Regions from separate parts of the Vibrio apostichopi genome, predicted to be linked through region 1. Evidence: predicted binding sites of a transcription regulator. Region 1 holds the regulator's gene; each other region holds the start of a gene.
What was found. The regulator CRP, encoded in region 1, controls carbon source genes, mostly activating them, when cyclic AMP is high. The targets are predictions, from matches to a motif close to TGTGANNNNNNTCACA.
Positions count from the first base shown of each region.

Region 1 (6,163 bases):
AACTGAGCTTTGCAGAGCGTGAAGCGATCGTGTTGAACTTTGCTGAGAAGGTAAAAGAGAACAGCGAAGAGATTGCACAGATTATTGCAAAAGAGACGGGTAAACCGATTTGGGAAACTCGCACTGAAGCGGGTGCAATGGCGGGCAAAATCGCTATCTCTATCCGTGCTTACCACGAACGTACGGGTGAAGCTTCGCGTGAAGCCGCAGGCAACCAAATCGTACTGCGTCATCGTCCATTAGGCGTAATGGCGGTATTTGGCCCTTACAACTTCCCAGGTCACTTACCTAACGGTCATATTGTTCCAGCACTGCTATCGGGTAATACCGTGGTATTTAAGCCGTCAGAGCAGACACCTTGGACAGGTGAGTTTGCGATGAAGCTATGGCAAGAAGCGGGTCTTCCTGCTGGCGTGATTAACCTAGTGCAAGGCGCCAAAGAGACAGGTATCGCACTGGCTGATGCTAAAGGCCTTGATGGCGTGCTATTCACAGGTAGTGCGAATACTGGTCATATCCTTCACCGTCAATTCGCGGGTCAACCGGGTAAGATGCTGGCACTAGAGATGGGCGGTAATAACCCAATGGTGATCAGTGACCAATTTGGTGATGCTGACGCGACGGTTTATACAATTATCCAATCGGCTTTCATCAGTGCGGGTCAACGTTGTACATGTGCACGTCGCTTGTATGTTCCTGTTGGAGAGAAGGGCGATCAACTGCTTGATAAGCTCGTTGCGGCTACTTTGAAGATTCGTGTCGATCAGCCATTCGCTGAGCCAGCACCTTTCATGGGGCCACAGATCTCTGAAGCGGCAGCTAAGTTTATTCTGGACGCACAAGCTAATCTGCAATCGCTAGGTGGTGTAAGCCTAGTTGAAGCAAAAGCGGGTGAAGCGGCGTTTGTTTCTCCGGGTATTATCGATGCAACCAACATTGCTGAGTTGCCAGATGAAGAGTACTTCGGCCCATTGCTGCAAGTGGTTCGTTACCAATCGTTAGAGCAAGCGGTTGAACTGGCAAATGACACACGCTTTGGTTTGTCTGCAGGCCTAGTTTCAACCGACGATTCAGAGTGGGAATACTTCGTTGACCATATCCGTGCGGGTATTGTTAACCGTAACCGCCAACTAACAGGCGCAAGTGGTGATGCACCATTTGGTGGCCCGGGTGCTTCAGGCAACCTACGCCCAAGTGCTTACTACGCGGCTGACTACTGTGCTTACCCAATGGCGTCAATGGAAGGCGGTGAAACTCAACTGCCAGCGACATTTAGCCCAGGTATTGAGCTGTAGTTTTGGCTCTTAAGCTATAAGTTCATGAATCAAAAGTTTATAAATCATAAGCTTATGAGCTTTAGGCTCATGACTAACAGCTTCATTGGTTAATTGTGTAATAAGGAAGCGATGTTATCGCTTCCTCTTTTCACCCACGTCCGACACCTCGATTGGGCGATAGATAATAATAGAACAAGTATGTCACAGGCTGATGGCTGCTGACTCTATGTCCAGCCTCTCCCTTTCTAATCCAAATTACTAGCTTGCTAGAACCTCTGACAAGGAGTCACCATGACGCCCGATCTACTCTTTAAATCACTATGGGACGATTACATCCACAGGCTTTGTCCATCGGCTGAGAAAGTACATCACTTGCTGAAAGAAGACGAAGCTCTGATTAATGATCATATTGCACTGCGTACTTTCAATGTTGCACCGTTAGGTATTGAAACATTGGCCAAGCCTTTCCTTGAGCTGGGTTACAAGGCGTGTGGCGATTACTTGTTTGAGAGTAAGAAGCTAGTAGCTAAGCACTACGAGCACCCAGATCCAAATCAGCCGAAAGTGTTCATTAGTGAGTTGAAGGTAGAGGAGTGTTCAAGTGACTTACAACAGATCGTTGCTAAGTTGGTTGAGCAAGTCGATGCAAGCAAGCTTCAAGGTCATGAGTTCTTGTTTGGTGGTCGTCTTTGGGATCTGAGTTTCGCGGATTTCCAAGTGCTGGCAAAAGAGAGTGAATACGCTTCTTGGCTCGCAGCTCATGGTTACGGTGCAAACCACTTCACGGTGAGCGTGAATCAACTCGACGCTTTTGATGAAGTGCAGGCAGTGAATGATTACCTGAGCGAATCAGGCTTCACTATCAATGCATCTGGTGGTGAGGTTAAAGGCTCTCCAGAGGTCTTATTAGAGCAATCATCAACAATGGCAGACAAAGTCCCAGTTTCATTTGTTGAAGGCAATGAGATGATTCCTGGTGGCTTCTATGAGTTCGCTAAGCGTTATGCGATGGCCAATGGTGAGCTTTATACAGGATTCGTTGCAGCATCAGCGGATAAGATCTTCGAAAGCACCAACGGTTAAAGAAAGATACGAGCACGGGCTTTGCCCTAGAGATGTGGGTACGCTTCGCTTCGAGAGTGTTTGCGTTTGGAAGTTGTAAGTGTTCCATTCGCATCTCGCATCTGTTCTCAAGATCTTTAGAAAACAAAAAAGCCACCAAATTCGCATTTGGTGGCTTTCAAATTTTTGGCTCAGTTAATCGAGATTAACGAGTGCCGTATACCACGATAGTCTTACCGTGTGCAGAAATTAGGTTCTGCTCTTCAAGCATCTTCAAGATACGACCTACTGTCTCACGAGAACAACCAACGATCTGGCCAATCTCTTGACGAGTGATCTTGATTTGCATGCCGTCAGGGTGAGTCATTGCATCTGGCTGTTTCGCTAGGTTAAGTAGCGTTTGAGCGATACGACCTGTTACGTCAAGGAACGCTAAGTCACCAACTTTTTGGCTAGTTACTTGTAGACGGTTCGCCATTTGTGCTGAAAGGCGCATCAGGATATCTGGGTTCACTTGGATAAGTTGACGGAATTTCTTGAAAGAAATTTCAGCTACTTCACAAGGAGATTTAGCACGAACCCACGCAGTACGCTCTTGGTCTTCTTCGAAAAGTCCAAGTTCACCGATGAAGTCGCCTTGGTTTAGGTAAGAAAGAATCATTTCCTTACCTTCTTCGTCTTTGATAAGAACAGCCACAGAACCTTTAACGATGTAGTACAAGGTTTCTGCCTTTTCACCAGCATGAATCAAAGTACTTTTTGAAGGGTACTTATGAATATGACAGTGTGAAAGGAACCACTCTAATGTTGGATCGGTTTGAGGTTTACCTAGAACCATAATATCTCACTTCCTCTGCAGGGTATGCTTGCCGCTTTCCGTATTTTAGCTAAGCCTGAATTGACTCAGTTAGGATAAGAGCACTCGTTGAGTGCTGCAAGCTATCTTGTGTTTCGTTTAAGAATAGTATCCTTTTTCAGGTACTATTTCTTGATTTTAATCGTGACCAAGCTACGATTTTTTACGCAAAATTGTGCACATGATCACGGTATGAAAAGTAATCAACCAGAATGTCGTTTTGTTAACCTATTTTTCCGGTTTCGATTAGTTGTTGTAGGATTGGCCTTACAATGAGCTCCATAGCAAAACTCATTTTGCCTCCTGGCACCACAAGCGTGTTATGACGTGACATAAATGAGCCATCAATCATTGCCAAAAGGTAAGGGAAGTCGACGTTTTTGATGCCACGCAAACGTATAACAACGAAGCTTTCGTCTAAACTTGGAATCCCTTTGGCGTTCAGTGGATTCGATGTATCTACGGTTGGGACACGTTGAAAGTTGATATGAGTGCGCGAAAACTGCGGGGTAATGTAGTTAAGGTAATCATCCATTGAGCGAACAATAGAGTCCATCACCGCTTCGCGAGAGTGCCCACGATCGCGTGTGTCACGAACGAATTTCTGGATCCACTCTAGGTTTACGATAGGTACCATGCCGATAAGCAGGTCGACGTGTTGTGAGACGTTAATATCGCCATCGACTACGCCACCGTGAAGGCCTTCGTAGAACATCACATCCGAATTTTCTGGGATCTCTTGCCATGGCGTAAATGTGCCGGGCATTTGGTTGTAAGGAACGGCTTCATCGAAGGTATGTAGATAGCTGCGGACTTTGCCCGTGCCTTCATTACCGTATTGACGGAAGAACTCTTCTAATGCGCCAAAATCGTTAGCTTGTGGACCAAAGTAGCTGATGTGCTTACCTTGCTCACGCGCCTTACGGATCTCGACATCCATCTCTGGTCGAGTGAAGCGATGGAAACTATCCCCTTCAACCCAAGCTGCCTTCACGTCCATCATATTGAACATTTTACGGAAGGCTTCTGAGGTAGTGGTGGTGCCGGCTCCAGATGAACCCGTCACCGCAATAATTGGATGTTTAGCGGACATGACAACCCTTGTCTTTTGAGTAACTTACTTGTTAGCAATCGTTTACCACTATAACACGGCTCCTTTATGAGCGCAGCTTAGAAGCGTTTTGTGACCTGAATATCAACGGTTTCATGCAGCTCAGAAAACACGATGCTGACTTCCTTTGAGGCTAATTGATGTTTCACTTGGTCAATCTTGTTTTGCAGTGAAACCTCTACGTCACCGTAGTCTGTACCTTCACGTAGCACGAATTCTTTAATGAGGTTTTCCAGCGTTTCTGGTGCGATGTCTTGCCATGGGATGATCATAAATACTTCTCTCTTTTATGTTCATGGATATGTTCATTAATAGTTTATTGATGTGTTAATCGGTGTGTCTAGTGACGTTAACCATTCAGTCCTTAACAAAGGCTCGGCCATTATGCCGAATCTTGAATACTTTCATAGTAGGCGGGTAATGCTTCTTCCAACCAAAACCTTGGTTTGAGCGTGCTACCTGTAATGAATCCCACATGGCCGCCTTTTTGAAACAGACGATAGTCGATGTTGTCGGGTAGAACGAATTTTGGAATCACATCATCGGTCATGAAAGGATCGTCTTTCGCATGAATGATCTGTGTGGGCAGTTTAATCTGATTCAATTTAGGCAATGCAGAACATTGGGCATAGTAGTCTTGTGCATTCTTGAATCCGTGCAGAGGCGCAGTAATTCGTTCATCAAACTCATACAGTTTGTCGATCTTCTTAATGCTTTCCGCTGAGATGCCAATCTTCTCTTGCAGCAGCTTATGTTTCTTCAACGCATTCGATTTCAAAGAATTGAGCAGGTACTTTTTATAGATCTTAGAGAAGCCTTGTTCAATACGACTCGAACAACAAGCAAGGTCAAAGGGGGCAGAGACGATCGTCGCCGCTGAGATTAACGGATCATCTGCGTAGTCGGCGAGGTAATTGGCCAACATGTTACCGCCCAGTGAGATGCCAACCGCAACCTTAGGGTTATTGGGAAATCTTGAATGCAGATGCCTTAAAAAGAAGCGAGCGTCTTCGACTTCTCCAGAGTGGTAAGCACGAGCTAAGCGATTCGGTTTTCCGCTGCAACCTCTGAAGTGCATCATCACGGATAACCAACCATCTTTAGCAAATGCGTTCATCAGTCCATTGGCGTATGGGCTCTCAAAGCTGCCTTCCAAACCGTGGAACAGCACGAATATCGGCTTGTTCTTTATATCGTCACGATTTGGATTGTCGTCATCTGGTGATTCGCTCCATGCAAGGTCGAGAAAGTCACCATCGGGTGTTTCTAAGGTTTGCCATTGGGGAGCAAACAACGCCTGCTTTCTAATAAATCGTGGCACTAAGGTTTGTAGGTGAGGATTTGATAAACCAGCAGCAGCGGTAAATATTGTCATAAAACAGTCCATGCTTATTTGTGGGCTTTGAAAAGTGTTGAGCTTTTAGCGAAACGCCCACGTTTTTATTTGAGCTTGGTTGATTCTCGGCATAAGCGCAAGGGTTTCACAGATACGGGCTATAAAAATACGCCATGAGTAACTGATTGAATAATATCGAGGTTAAGCTTGGATCTTGATGGAATAAAAGGGAAAGGTAACGAGTTAAGGCTGAGGGGCTGGTTCAGAAAAAGCATCATAGAGGTTTTCTGCGCCGAGTAGCCGACAATATTCAAACGCGAGTGGCGATTGTTGATTGCAGGAGAGATGTAGAGAGTTGATACAGTCGACGAGATCAGATTGCTGTTGCTTCTCTAGCTGCAGCTCAAACTGGAGCGCTTCGCGGTAGAGAGAATCGACGACTTGAGGTTTGAGATGCTTACGTAGCTCTCGATAACTATGAAGAAGAGTTTCAGAGCGGCTTAAGCACTGCTGTACTTTGT
Region 1 is NZ_AP028067.1:3,453,479-3,459,641, reverse strand. Features, by position in the region: gene astD (succinylglutamate-semialdehyde dehydrogenase) at 1-1,295, shown strand, start outside; gene QUF19_RS15565 (DUF1338 domain-containing protein) at 1,569-2,360, shown strand; gene crp (cAMP-activated global transcriptional regulator CRP) at 2,545-3,177, opposite strand; gene QUF19_RS15555 (phosphoribulokinase) at 3,419-4,288, opposite strand; gene QUF19_RS15550 (YheU family protein) at 4,366-4,578, opposite strand; gene QUF19_RS15545 (hydrolase) at 4,689-5,681, opposite strand; gene QUF19_RS15540 (TIGR02444 family protein) at 5,886-6,163, opposite strand, start outside.

Region 2 (6,163 bases), on a different replicon from region 1:
TAGTCAGCGTTACGCTCTGCAAATTTCTCTAGCCCAAGAACTAAGGCAATGGCTACAAGCATCATCACAATTGCCAACACCAGCTGAGAAGGCTGAGAGGTCACTGCTTCAAAGTCGAACGGCGATAGGTTTTCTTGAATCAGAGGAACTTGCTCACCTTTCGAGTTAGTGCGCCAGCTAATGGTCTCTTTCCAAGGCCAGATTTTTGGTAGCGTACCGATCATCAAACCGGTTAAGAACACCAACGTAAAATCTCGGAATGAACGCAGCAGCCATGACAGTACGTGTGAGAAGGTTAATAAACCAAGCACACAGCCACTCAGAAATAGCGCAAGCACATCGATTTGGAACTCTTTTACGGCACCTAACACAGGGCTGTACATGCCTATCAGCAATAGAATAAAGCTGCCGGAGATACCAGGTAAGATCATGGCACATATCGCAATCGCGCCCGCAATCAGCAGGTTAATGCTGGTTGGCTCCATTTGCAGAGGCTTAAGCACAGTAATGCTATAAGCGAAGGCAACACCAAGCAGTAAAAATACGAATCGAATCATATCGCGCTTTTCTACTTGCTTAAGAATATGGAAAACCGACACCAAGATAAGGCCAAAGAAGAAAGACCACAAAGGAACCGGGTGCGTGACCAATAGCCAAGAAATCAGTTTTGCGAATGTCGCAATGCTTGTGAATACGCCTGCGAACAGTGAAATCAGGAAGAAACCATTGATGTGGTTAAACGCTGCTTTGAAGCCTTCGCGTTTCCATAAGCCAAGTACGCTAGGGTTAATTCTGCGAATGCTTTCTAGCAGGGTATCGTAGATACCAGTGATGAATGCGATGGTTCCGCCCGACACGCCAGGGACAACGTCGGCTGCGCCCATTGCCATGCCTTTGAAAAAAGTACTTAAGTAGTTCATTGCTTCATAGAGTTGAGGGTGATTTTGTGCAGTATACAAACTTTAGTGTAAAAAAAGTATGAATATGCCTTTGGCGAGGTGCTTTTATTACCTTCTTAATTGTAAGGCAATAAGTTGAAGTGAACATTTGCCTAGTATTTAAAATACAAGCACTTAGTGATTTGTCATTAAGACTATCGATGAAACTGGTCTCTTATCAATATTGCATCTTGGTTGCATTCTGCAAATGCACTTTGCAATTCGCATGTGAAAATCGCGGGTTTTATGCGATGCAGGGCTTATAAAACGCTAAATTAAAGTTGGCACGCTAACTGCATTGTATAGATTGACCCTTCTTAAGCCGAGGGTCACCTAGCCAACTGACGTTGTTAGTGAACTTTGATTTGTTCACAAATATATAGAGCCAATCGCGATTATTGCGGTTGGCTATTTTTTTGCCTGTCATTTGGTTCTCTGTGATTTTTTCCTGCTATTTCCTTCATTTCCAAGCGAAAAAAAAGCCAGCCACCATGGGTGACTAGCTTATGTTTTTCTCGAATCAATCTCGAATCAATCTCGAATCAATCTCGAATCGTGAACCCGTTTTAGTACCCCATCAACTGCAGCAAGTTCTCTGCTGTGCTTATCGCTTCTTTACGGTTAGCAATGTTGAGTTTTTGGTATAGGTTACGGATGTGAGTCTTGATAGTGGTACCCGCTACATCAAGTTCTTGAGCGATCTGCTCATTACTGAATCCAGAGTAGATCAGACCAAGTACTTGCCATTCACGCTGGGTGAGTGGACTAGTGCGCACCAGTTCAGGAATATTCGGGTGATTAACCAGATTCTCAACAAAGTCTTCGTCAAAGTGAACCGAACGGCTACGTTGGGTGGTTGAGATATCTTTCATGATCTGCTGAGCACGGTGACGTTCTAAATCGCCTAACCCTGGCTTGTTGCTCAACTTATCTAGGATATGCCCGATAGTACCACCATCGACCAAGAAGTTACCGACCATACCGGTTTGGTTGGTCATGTGCAGAGCTTCTTCAAGTAATACGCGAGCGCTGTCTTCATCGTTAATCTGCGTGCGTAACACGGCTTCAACGATCAAGTTTCTGTTGGTATCCGTGATCAGGTGTGAACGTTGTGCTTCACTCTTCAAGAACGCCAACGCTTCTTCTGCTTCTTCGTATTGCTCAAGGATGATGTGAGATCTTACGATGTTTCGCCACTGAAGCTGACAGAAGTGGTTACTCGCCGATTCAGGTCGAACTGCAACACTTAACCAGTCACGAATGGCGTCTTTATCGCCTTTGACCTGCCAGAATAGGATCAATGAAAGTGATGCATTCGCCGTCCAATCTACGTGGTACGTTGATTGGCGCAACAAGTGCTGAATCTGGTCGATAAACTTCGACGCTTTATCAATTTCACCACGGCTAAGCGAGATACGAGCCAGCATCGAATAGCTATGTAGATGCTTACTTGGCGAGTGGTGGCCAAGGATGTCTAAGCCCTTGTAACAACACTCTTCCGCTTCATCCAATCGGTTCCAACACCAGAAGATTTGAGCTCGAACACGCAATAAGAATTCATGCAGAGGTACGTATTGAAGCTGATGCTCTTCAATCAATTTGAATGCGCTGTCTTGCAGCTCAAAGGCCGCTTGAACATAACCTTGAGCAATCAGGATTTCGCTCTGTTGCAAAATCGCCCACAGTGCTTGGTGGTAAACCTGATATTGACGTGCAAGCTTTTCAGTTTGCTGCATCATTGGCAAGGCACGGCTTAGATTGCCCATTACGTGATTGACTTCGCCAACAACAGAGGTCGCAACAATACGGCTGCGATAAACGGTGGTATTCAGCTGGCTTAGTGAAAGCTCAGCCAATTCCAATGCTTTTTCTGGTTCATTACTATTAATAGCAACTTGCGCACGCAGGGCGTTGTATTGACCTTGCTGCTGAGTATCCAGTTCTATGTTTCGAGCTTGATACTGTGTTTCGGCTTCTTCTAATAGAGTGCCTACTTGATCATAGCGGTGCTGACTCTGTGCCAGCCAAGCGCGCAGCATTGATAGCTTCGGCTCACTGTATAACTGGTCCGTGGTGAGCTGCTTGATCGCCATCTCTAGCGATGAAAGCTCGCCTTGGTTGAACATCGGCCAACCGTGTTCGGTTAGAATTTGAATGATCAGCTCTGGATCTTCTGCGCGTTGTGCATGTCGCAGTGCTTGATGAGGCGTTTTCTGTTTGATCCATGCTTTCGCGGCACTTCTGTGCAACTCGGCTTCTTGTTGTGGGATTCGAGCTTGGCGCTCGTGGGCGAGAAATTCACCAAATAGGTTATGGAAGCGGTACCAGTTTTTTTCGCCTTCAAGAGGGTAGATGAATAAGCCAAATCGGTTGAGTGACTCGATCATCCCCAGTGCATCTTCACGCTGGGTAAGCGCGCAGACTAATTCGTCATTGAAATGATCAAGTACTGAACACTGCATCAAGAACTGTCGGGTTTCTTTATCCAGTAGATCGAATACTTCTTCAACCAAGTAATCCCAAAGGTGGGCATGGTTAAAGTGAGAGAAAGACTCGGCCGATTGGGCCAGCGTGCGTTTTTGATGTTGTGCTTGAAGGGCAATAAGCTGAAGTGCAGAAGGCCACCCCTCAACATAAGTACAGATACTGCCAGCTGTGGTGTCATCTACACCATCAGCGACACGTTGATTGAAGAAGCGCGTCGTCTCTTCAGTATCAAAAGCCAGAGAGTCGTTGCCAATCTCAATCATCAGATCACGAACACGAAGGTTTGCAGTGCCAAGTGGTGGTGTCCCACGGCTAGTCACAACAAGCGTTAGGTTGTCGGGCATGTGCTTGAGGAAAAAGCGCATCGCCTCGTGAATGTCATCGTTATTAACTAAGTGGTAGTCGTCCAGCACGAGGAAACATTCCTGGTGGAATTCAGACATCTCGGCGAACACTTCGCTTAACAAAGAATGCAGTGATGAGAACTGTCGCTTTTCTGCCAGTTTTTGGGCATTAGGACAGGCATTTTGAGTCGCTTTGTTAAGTGATTGAAGTAGGTAGTTGATATAGCGAAAGGCATCATTGTCACTATCGTCAATGCTGTACCAACCCACATTGGGTTTATCTACCAGCCATTGCGCAGCCATAGTGGTCTTGCCATACCCCGCTGGAGAGCGGAACAGTACGAGCTTGTAGCAATCTGCATTCTGAAGCAGATCGAGAACTCTAGGTCGCAGGATTGCATTGTGTAAGCGGCCGGGACGAGTCAGTTTCGAAGGGATCCACATATCGAAGTTTTACACCTATTCCGTGGCTATGTTCTGGAATATCCCAATCTATCGTTGAGTGCACTCCAATGACATTAGCCTAATTACTTAAGTCTTTACTCATATTACGTGAAGCAAAACGTTACCGACTATGATCCTCCTCAGAAACCTTGCACTCCTGCATGTTTTTAGTGTTCTACGCCCTTTATTTGTGACTTTGCTCACCTTGCGGGGTGGTTTGTGAATGTGACTTTGTCCTTACCTACACATGTTTCTCTGCAAAAGATGAGAGGCGGAAAATATTTTCGTGATCTGAAACTCAGATTTGGCAATGACTTTAAATGGGTTAAATAAAAGTCACATCATTTGAAGTTAAGTTATCGAACGGGAGCTTGTGATCCCAGTCACTCCAAGTTTTTGTTCGAAGTCAGAACATGAGAGTCAGATCACTAACCCAATGTGGGTACGCCCCCTACGCCCTCCCATCTACTCCTAGTTAGTCGTACGGGCGGGAGGATGTTTAGTTAATGGTGACCATGCACGATATGTCACAGATGAATTAGAACTATTAAAAGCGAGATTTCTGAAATGAAACCAACTCAGCAAAAAACTTTCGATAAAGTGTCGTTCCAAGAAAGCGTTAAGAAACATTTATCTGCAACCTACGCAACAACGATTGAAAATGCAGATAGCCGCGCATGGTACCTAGCAATGGGTCGCGCATTAGCAGAACTCACAACATTCGACCTGCTAGAAACTGAAAATGATGAAAAAATCAAAAACGCGAAGAGTGTTAACTACCTTTCGCTAGAATTCTTGATTGGTCGTCTGACAGGTAACAACCTAATCAGCATGGGCCTGTATGAGCAAATCACTCATGCAATGGAAGAGCTAGGTCAAAACCTAACTGACCTTCTAGAAGAAGAACGTGACCCATCACTAGGTAATGGTGGCCTTGGTCGTCTTGCAGCTTGTTTCATGGATTCTTGTGCCGCTCAAGAATACCCAACAGTAGGTTACGGTCTTCACTACGAATACGGTCTATTTAAACAGTCTTTCCAAGACGGTCGCCAACAAGAAGCACCAGACGCGTGGCGCGGTGTTGAGGGTTACCCATGGGAAGTGGCTCGTCCAGAGCTAGCACAACACATTGGTTTTTACGGTCATGTAGAAGTTGAATTCGTTGACGGTAAAGAAGTTCGTACTTGGGTTCCTGGTATGGAAGTAAAAGCAATGCCTTGGGATCTGCCTATCGTAGGTTACGAGTCAAACACGGTTTACCCGCTACGCCTTTGGGAATGCCAGGCAATTGCACCATTCTCACTAGCAAGCTTTAACAACGGTGATTACTTCGAAGCGCAACACTCGCTAATCGATGCAGGTAACATCACTAAAGTGCTTTACCCGAACGACAACCACGAGAAAGGTAAGACACTGCGTCTAATGCAGCAGTACTTCCACTCAGCAGCGTCTGTTCGCGATATTCTACGTCGTCACGAAGCTGCAGGTTTCTCTTTAGAAGATCTGCCTAAGCAAGAAACGATTCAGCTTAACGATACGCACCCAACGATCGCGATTCCTGAATTGATGCGCATCCTGATCGATGAGAAAGGTTTAACTTGGGACCAAGCTTGGGAAATCAGTGCTCATACGTTCGCATACACGAACCACACACTACTTCCTGAAGCGCTAGAGACTTGGTCTGAATCACTGATCAACCGTCTTCTTCCACGTCACATGGAAATCATTTTTGAAATCAACCACCGCTTCATGCAAGAAGTTCGCAAGATGTGGCCTGGTGACGGTGAGAAGCAAGCGAAGCTTTCTATCATCCAAGAAGGTTTCCACCGCATGGTTCGCATGGCAAACCTATGTGTGATCGGTTCTTACAAAGTAAACGGTGTAGCTGCACTTCACTCTCAACTTGTTAAGAAAGACTTGTTCCCTGAGTTCAACGAAATCTTCCCAGGC
Region 2 is NZ_AP028068.1:1,031,047-1,037,209, forward strand. Features, by position in the region: gene QUF19_RS21630 (polyprenyl-phosphate transporter) at 1-920, opposite strand, end outside; gene malT (HTH-type transcriptional regulator MalT) at 1,505-4,213, opposite strand; gene QUF19_RS21640 (glycogen/starch/alpha-glucan phosphorylase) at 4,781-6,163, shown strand, end outside.
Region 2: malT (HTH-type transcriptional regulator MalT) is a predicted target of CRP. The motif match lies at 4,403-4,418, and genes of this name have one in related genera.

Region 3 (6,163 bases), 1.1 Mb from region 1:
CAAAACACTTGGCTCTTTGGTATTCAGCGCATGTTACTGGGCTATGCGATGTCGGATTCTGCAGGTTTGTTTGAAACTGAACACTCTCCGATTGCTGCTTATAACGAAGTTCAAGGCATTAACGCCGAACTTGCTGGTAAGTTAGCGCACTTTATTGACCGCATCGCACATTACCGTCAACGCTTAACTGAAACACAATCTATCGATATGTGGCGTGAAACCTTGCTGAAAATGATTGATGATTTCTTTGCAGTGGAGCTAGAAGGTGAGGTGGTGCTTAAGTCGATTCGCGATGCACTTTCGCAATTGAATGAACAGCTTGATGATGCCTTGTATGAACAAGAACTGTCGCCAAGCATTATCTATCAGTACCTCAATAATAAGTTATCTGGCGCGCGTATTAGCCAGCGATTCTTAGCTGGCCAAGTTAACTTTTGTACTTTGATGCCGATGCGTTCTATCCCGTTCAAAACCGTCTGTTTGTTAGGTATGAATGATGGGGTTTACCCTCGCTCAATGCCGCCAGAGGGCTTTGATTTGATGAATGGGCGTACGCGTCCTGGCGATCGTTCTCGCCGTGATGATGACCGCTATCTATTCTTAGAAGCGATGCTGTCAGCGCAAGAATGCTTGTACATCAGCTATGTTGGCCGTTCGATTCAAGATAATACTGAGCGAGTGCCATCGGTGTTGGTTTCAGAGTTGATCGAGTACTGCCAGCAGAACTACTGCTTAAGTGAAGACCAAGCCTTACCAAGTGATGATTCAGGCATCAACCTGACTCAAGCGATCAGTTTTGAACACACCATGACACCGTTCAGCCCTACTGCGTTTACTCAAGGTGATGCGAGCCATGTGTTGAGTTATGCCAAAGAGTGGCTTCCAGCGGCTAACCGTTCCGGTGAACGCAGTGGTGAATTCAATCGCGCATTGGATGATTACTTGTTGGGTGCAACGTATCCGTTAGAACTAGACTTGGTTGAGTTACAGCGTTTTTGGCGTTTGCCAGTGCAGTACTTCTTTAACCGCCGTCTAAAAGTGGTGTTTGAGCCGCCACTTCCTGTGATGGAAGATGATGAGCCATTCGTGCTTAATGGTTTAGAGAGTTTCCAGCTTAAGGATGCTTTGCTGCAAGTGCTGCTAGACCACCCTGAAGGTGCAGACGAAGCAGTGCGACTGTTTGTCTCTGAGCAAAAAGCACAGGGTCGTTTACCGGTCGGAGCCTTTGGTGATATTGAATTTGAAACCAACCGTGTTCAAGCGGAAGACTTAGCCAAAGAGATTCGATTTGTGAGTGGATCACCGCAACAAGATCTCGAAGTGAATATCGAACTTGATGTGTTAGGCGAAGGCAAACCTGTTCGCTTGATGGGTTGGTTAACTCAAAACTATCAATCGGGTCTAGTTCGTTTCCGTAGCGGTAAAATACGCTCTCAAGATTATTTGGCAGCGTGGATTGATCATCTATGTTGTGCAGTCATGGGACACGGAAAAACGACCCATATTATCGGCTACGACAGAAAAGAGGGCGTGGTTCACCAAACGCTACAACCTATCGGCGATGCGCAGCAGGCGAAGAGTTTACTGGCTGAGTTAGTACGACTGTTTTATCAAGGCATGACAGCACCACTGCCTTATTTCCCGAAAAGCGCATTGGCTGGCGTTGAGGCTGGCTTTAGTCGTGGTAAGTGGGTTGATGACGAAGAAAAGTCTCTTAAGAAAATGGCCGATACCTTTAATGACAGCTTCGCCTTTACGGGCGAGGGCAGAGATACCTACATCTCTCGAATCTGGCCTAAGTGGGATGATGGATTAGCTGCTGAGTCGCGTATGTATTCAACGCTTGTGTTACAGGCCGCAAGACTTGCCGCTGCCGATCTTGAAGATCAGGAATAATCGGCAGTGATCAGCAAGGTCGCCAACGATACTAACGTCAAAGAGATGTGCTTGAATAAAGGCATAGAAAATAAAGAGTTAGATTTAAACTTGGAGTGCTTGGCTTATCAAAAGGTTAGAGATAATCGAGGTATAAGCTTAGTCAAAGCGATAGATAGTGACTTGCGAGAAGTCAGGGTACAGGAAATAAAGTGGCCGCCAGTAAATCATTATTAGTGTAGGGCGTTCGCTGTACGGCCACAGGTCAGAGGGACCATTATTCTGTGGTTCAAAGTAACGCATGAGTATAAAACTCGAATCGCGCTCCTGAACTCGTGGGCGCATAGTAGCGAGGCGATCTGAATTGATCCGTGAGAGAGATCGCACTAACTATTAACAAATCAGCGTAGGACGTAAATTGAATGACGTTTTCCACGCTAGGTCACATTTGTAACAACACATTTATCAGAAGGCAGTAAGGCATGACGACCACAAGCAGTGTTCAGGTAATCGCTCCACAGACACTCGATACCATGACGTTTCCACTTCATGGCGCGCGTTTAATTGAAGCATCAGCGGGTACTGGTAAAACATTCACCATTGCTGGCTTGTACTTGCGCCTACTGCTCGGGCACGGCACGGCTGCGCAACAAGGTGATCTGACTGAAGCCACTCGACACCATGAGCCGCTTACCGTAGACCAAATTTTGGTGGTGACCTTTACGGAAGCGGCAACGGCAGAGCTACGTGATCGTATTCGCGCGCGAATTCATGATGCACGTATTGCGTTTGCTCGCGGGCAAAGTGACGATCCAGTGATTGCTCCTTTGTTACAAGCCATCGAAGATCATGCTGGTGCGGCGAAAACTCTACTCAATGCCGAAAGACAAATGGATGAGGCCGCGGTATACACCATTCACGGCTTCTGTCAGCGTATGTTGACTCAAAATGCCTTTGAGTCTGGCAGCCGATTTGATAATGAATTTGTGACCGATGAAAGCCATCTTAAAGCGCAAGTGGTTGCCGATTATTGGCGTAAACAGTTCTACCCGCTACCAATTCAACTGGCTGGTGAGGTGCGAAATATTTGGGGTTCGCCTGCTGCATTATTAGCAGACGTAAATCGTTATCTGACAGGATCTCCGCTGAAATTGACGGTAGATGCGATGTCGGGTGACTTGCAAACTCTGCACAATCAGAATCTAGATAAAGTGAAGCAACTTAAGGCGTTGTGGTGTGAATCTGAAGCGGACTTTTTGGCTTTGATTTCAGGTTCAGATGTGAACAAACGCAGCTACACCAAGAAGTCTCTGCCTACTTGGTTAGAAGCCGTCACAGCATGGGCGCAGAGCGACACTCATGATTACCAGTTTCCAGATAAATTAGAGAAGTTCTCTCAAGCAACCCTAATTGAAAAAACACCAAAAGGTACGGCTCCTCAACACGCGGTGTTTGAGGCTATTGAGAGCTTCTTAAACTCTCCTGCAGATCTAAAAGCCCCATTGTTGGCACATGCGATTACTCATTGTCGAACCATGCTAGCTAAGGCGAAACAGCAGAAGCAATGGTTATCGTTTGATGATTTGTTGACTCAGTTATCCGCGTCGATTGATGTGGATGAGCAATCACTGCTGGTGGAGAGAATCCGCACCTTATACCCAGTGGCGATGATCGATGAATTCCAAGATACCGATCCGCTGCAATACAGTATTTTTAGCCGAATCTACCTAGATAACCCGCAATGCGGCCTGTTTATGATCGGTGACCCGAAGCAGGCTATTTATGGATTCCGTGGCGCAGATATCTTTACCTATATTAAGGCGAGAAACCAAGTTAGTGCTCACTACACCTTAGGCACTAACTGGCGTTCAAGTTCCGATATGGTCAGTGCAGTAAACCAAGTGTTTATGAATTCGGACAGCCCGTTTATCTACGACCAAGACATTCCATTCTTACCCGTTGCTGCTAGTCCATCGGCCGACAAACGCCAATGGGTGATGAATGGTCAAACTCAGCGCGCACTTACCTTTTGGCTGCAAGAGGCTGAAGACAAGCCACTACCAAAAGGCGAATATCACAAGGCGATGGCTGAGGCGACGGCGAGTCAAATTCAAACCATTCTGACTGCCTCTCAAAACCAACAAGCCTATTTTGATAACGGTAAAAAACAACATGCCGTGAATGCGGGTGATATTGCTGTCTTGGTTAGAACCGGTAGTGAAGGGCGTCTAATTAAAAATGCGTTGTCTGAACAAGGTATCGCGAGCGTGTACTTGTCCAACCGAGACAGTGTGTTCACCAGCTTGGTCGCACAAGATATTCAGCGTTTATTACAGGCGGTGCTGACGCCTGAAAATGACCGAGCATTACGCGCTAGTTTAGCCTCAGAGTTGTTTGCTCTGGATGCGGCTTCATTGGACGAACTCAACAACGATGAAGTGGTGTGGGAAAACGTCGTTAACGAATTTCGAGAATATCGTAAGTTATGGCTACAGCGCGGCGTGTTACCAATGTTGCGCAGCGTGATCAGTAAAAGACATCTCGCGGAACGCTTACTGGAAGAAGAAAATGGTGAGCGCTCACTCACTGACTTGATGCACATTGGCGAGCTGCTGCAACAAGCTAGGCAAGAGCTCGACAGCGACTATGGCTTACTGCGTTGGTTGGCAGAAGCGATATCAGATGCACAAAATGGTTTAGGCGGCAGTGAAGACGACATTCAACGCCTTGAATCAGAAAGAAACTTGGTTCAAATCGTCACTATTCATAAGTCGAAAGGCTTGGAATATGATCTAGTATTTTTGCCGTTCGTTGCAAGCTATCGTGAAGCGAGTGAAGGTAAATTCTACGACCATGACTCAGATACCACGGTACTTGATATTACGGGCAGTGATAGTGCTTTAGCACAAGCGGATAAAGAGCGACTGGCGGAAGACTTGCGCTTAATTTATGTAGCGCTGACTCGTGCGGTTTATGGCTGTTTTATTGGTATGGCTCCTTTACGTAAAGGGCGCTCAACCAAAGAGCCGACCGGTGTTCATTTGAGTGCCATGGGCTACTTGGTTCAAAACGGACAAGAGCAAGGCATTGCCGAGTTGAATCAAGCTTTGTCAGCGATTGAGGGTAAGAACTCAAGTGTGTTGTTAGCCGAAACCCCAACCGCTCATGAGCAAGTGTTTGTACAAACGGAGCAAGTGAGTGAAGACTTACATGCTAGTGAATTGAAGGCTTCAATTGACCGAGCTTGGCGAATCACCAGTTACTCGGGGCTTGTAAAACAAGGCAGTCACGGCGCGAGCCATGACGCTACCATCGAGGTGTCAGGTTTCGATATTGATTCGGCTGATGAGCACGATGAGTCGGAACTGATTGAACCTGAACGTTCTATATTCACGTTCCCTCGCGGCGCTCGCCCAGGTACTTTTTTGCACACCTTATTTGAGGATGTTGAATTTACCGAGCCAGCAACCAGCGAACATAACACGCAAGTAATCACTCACTTATTAGAGTCGGATCAATACGAGCTAGAGTGGTTACCCGTGCTTCAACAGCTGGTTGATACCGTTCTTAATACCGCATTAGATGGCAAGAATTTAAAGCTAAGCGAGAAAGACTCAACTCAACGATTAGTCGAAATGGAGTTCTTGTTGCCGATCGAAGTGTTGGCTGCATCTGAATTGAATCAGACCATTCAGTATCATGATCCGTTGTCGGCCAAAGCGGGCGACCTAGGCTTCCAAACCGTGCAAGGCATGTTGAAAGGCTTCATCGATTTAGTGTTTGAGCACCAAGGTAAATACTATGTACTCGACTGGAAATCGAACCATCTAGGTGATGATGTTGCCGTCTACCATGGTGAAGCATTGAAATCGGCGATGGCCGACCACCGCTACGATCTGCAATATCAAATCTATGCGTTGGCATTGCATCGTTTCTTACGCAGCCGCGTTGCGAATTATAGTTATGAACAACATTTCGGTGGGGTTTATTACTTATTCTTAAGAGGAATGGACGGCCAATCTCAACAAGGTATTTTCTCGGCTAAACCCACATTGGCTTTGCTCGATGAAATGGATCAATTGATTGACGGTAAAGTGATAGACAGACGTTCAGCACAATTGAATGACAATGAAACTGGACAGATGGGGCTTCTATAATGACAACAACGACCACTAATACCAGCATAGAAACAGCGAACTCTGTTAAGCCAGTTTCACTTATCCCTGAACAACTCATGGGTGTATTAAAGTTCCTCGCTGATAAGGGCTCAATTCGTCAGCTGGATTAT
Region 3 is NZ_AP028067.1:754,647-760,809, forward strand. Features, by position in the region: gene recC (exodeoxyribonuclease V subunit gamma) at 1-1,896, shown strand, start outside; gene recB (exodeoxyribonuclease V subunit beta) at 2,358-6,032, shown strand; gene recD (exodeoxyribonuclease V subunit alpha) at 6,032-6,163, shown strand, end outside.
Region 3: recB (exodeoxyribonuclease V subunit beta) is a predicted target of CRP. The motif match lies at 2,246-2,261, and genes of this name have one in related genera.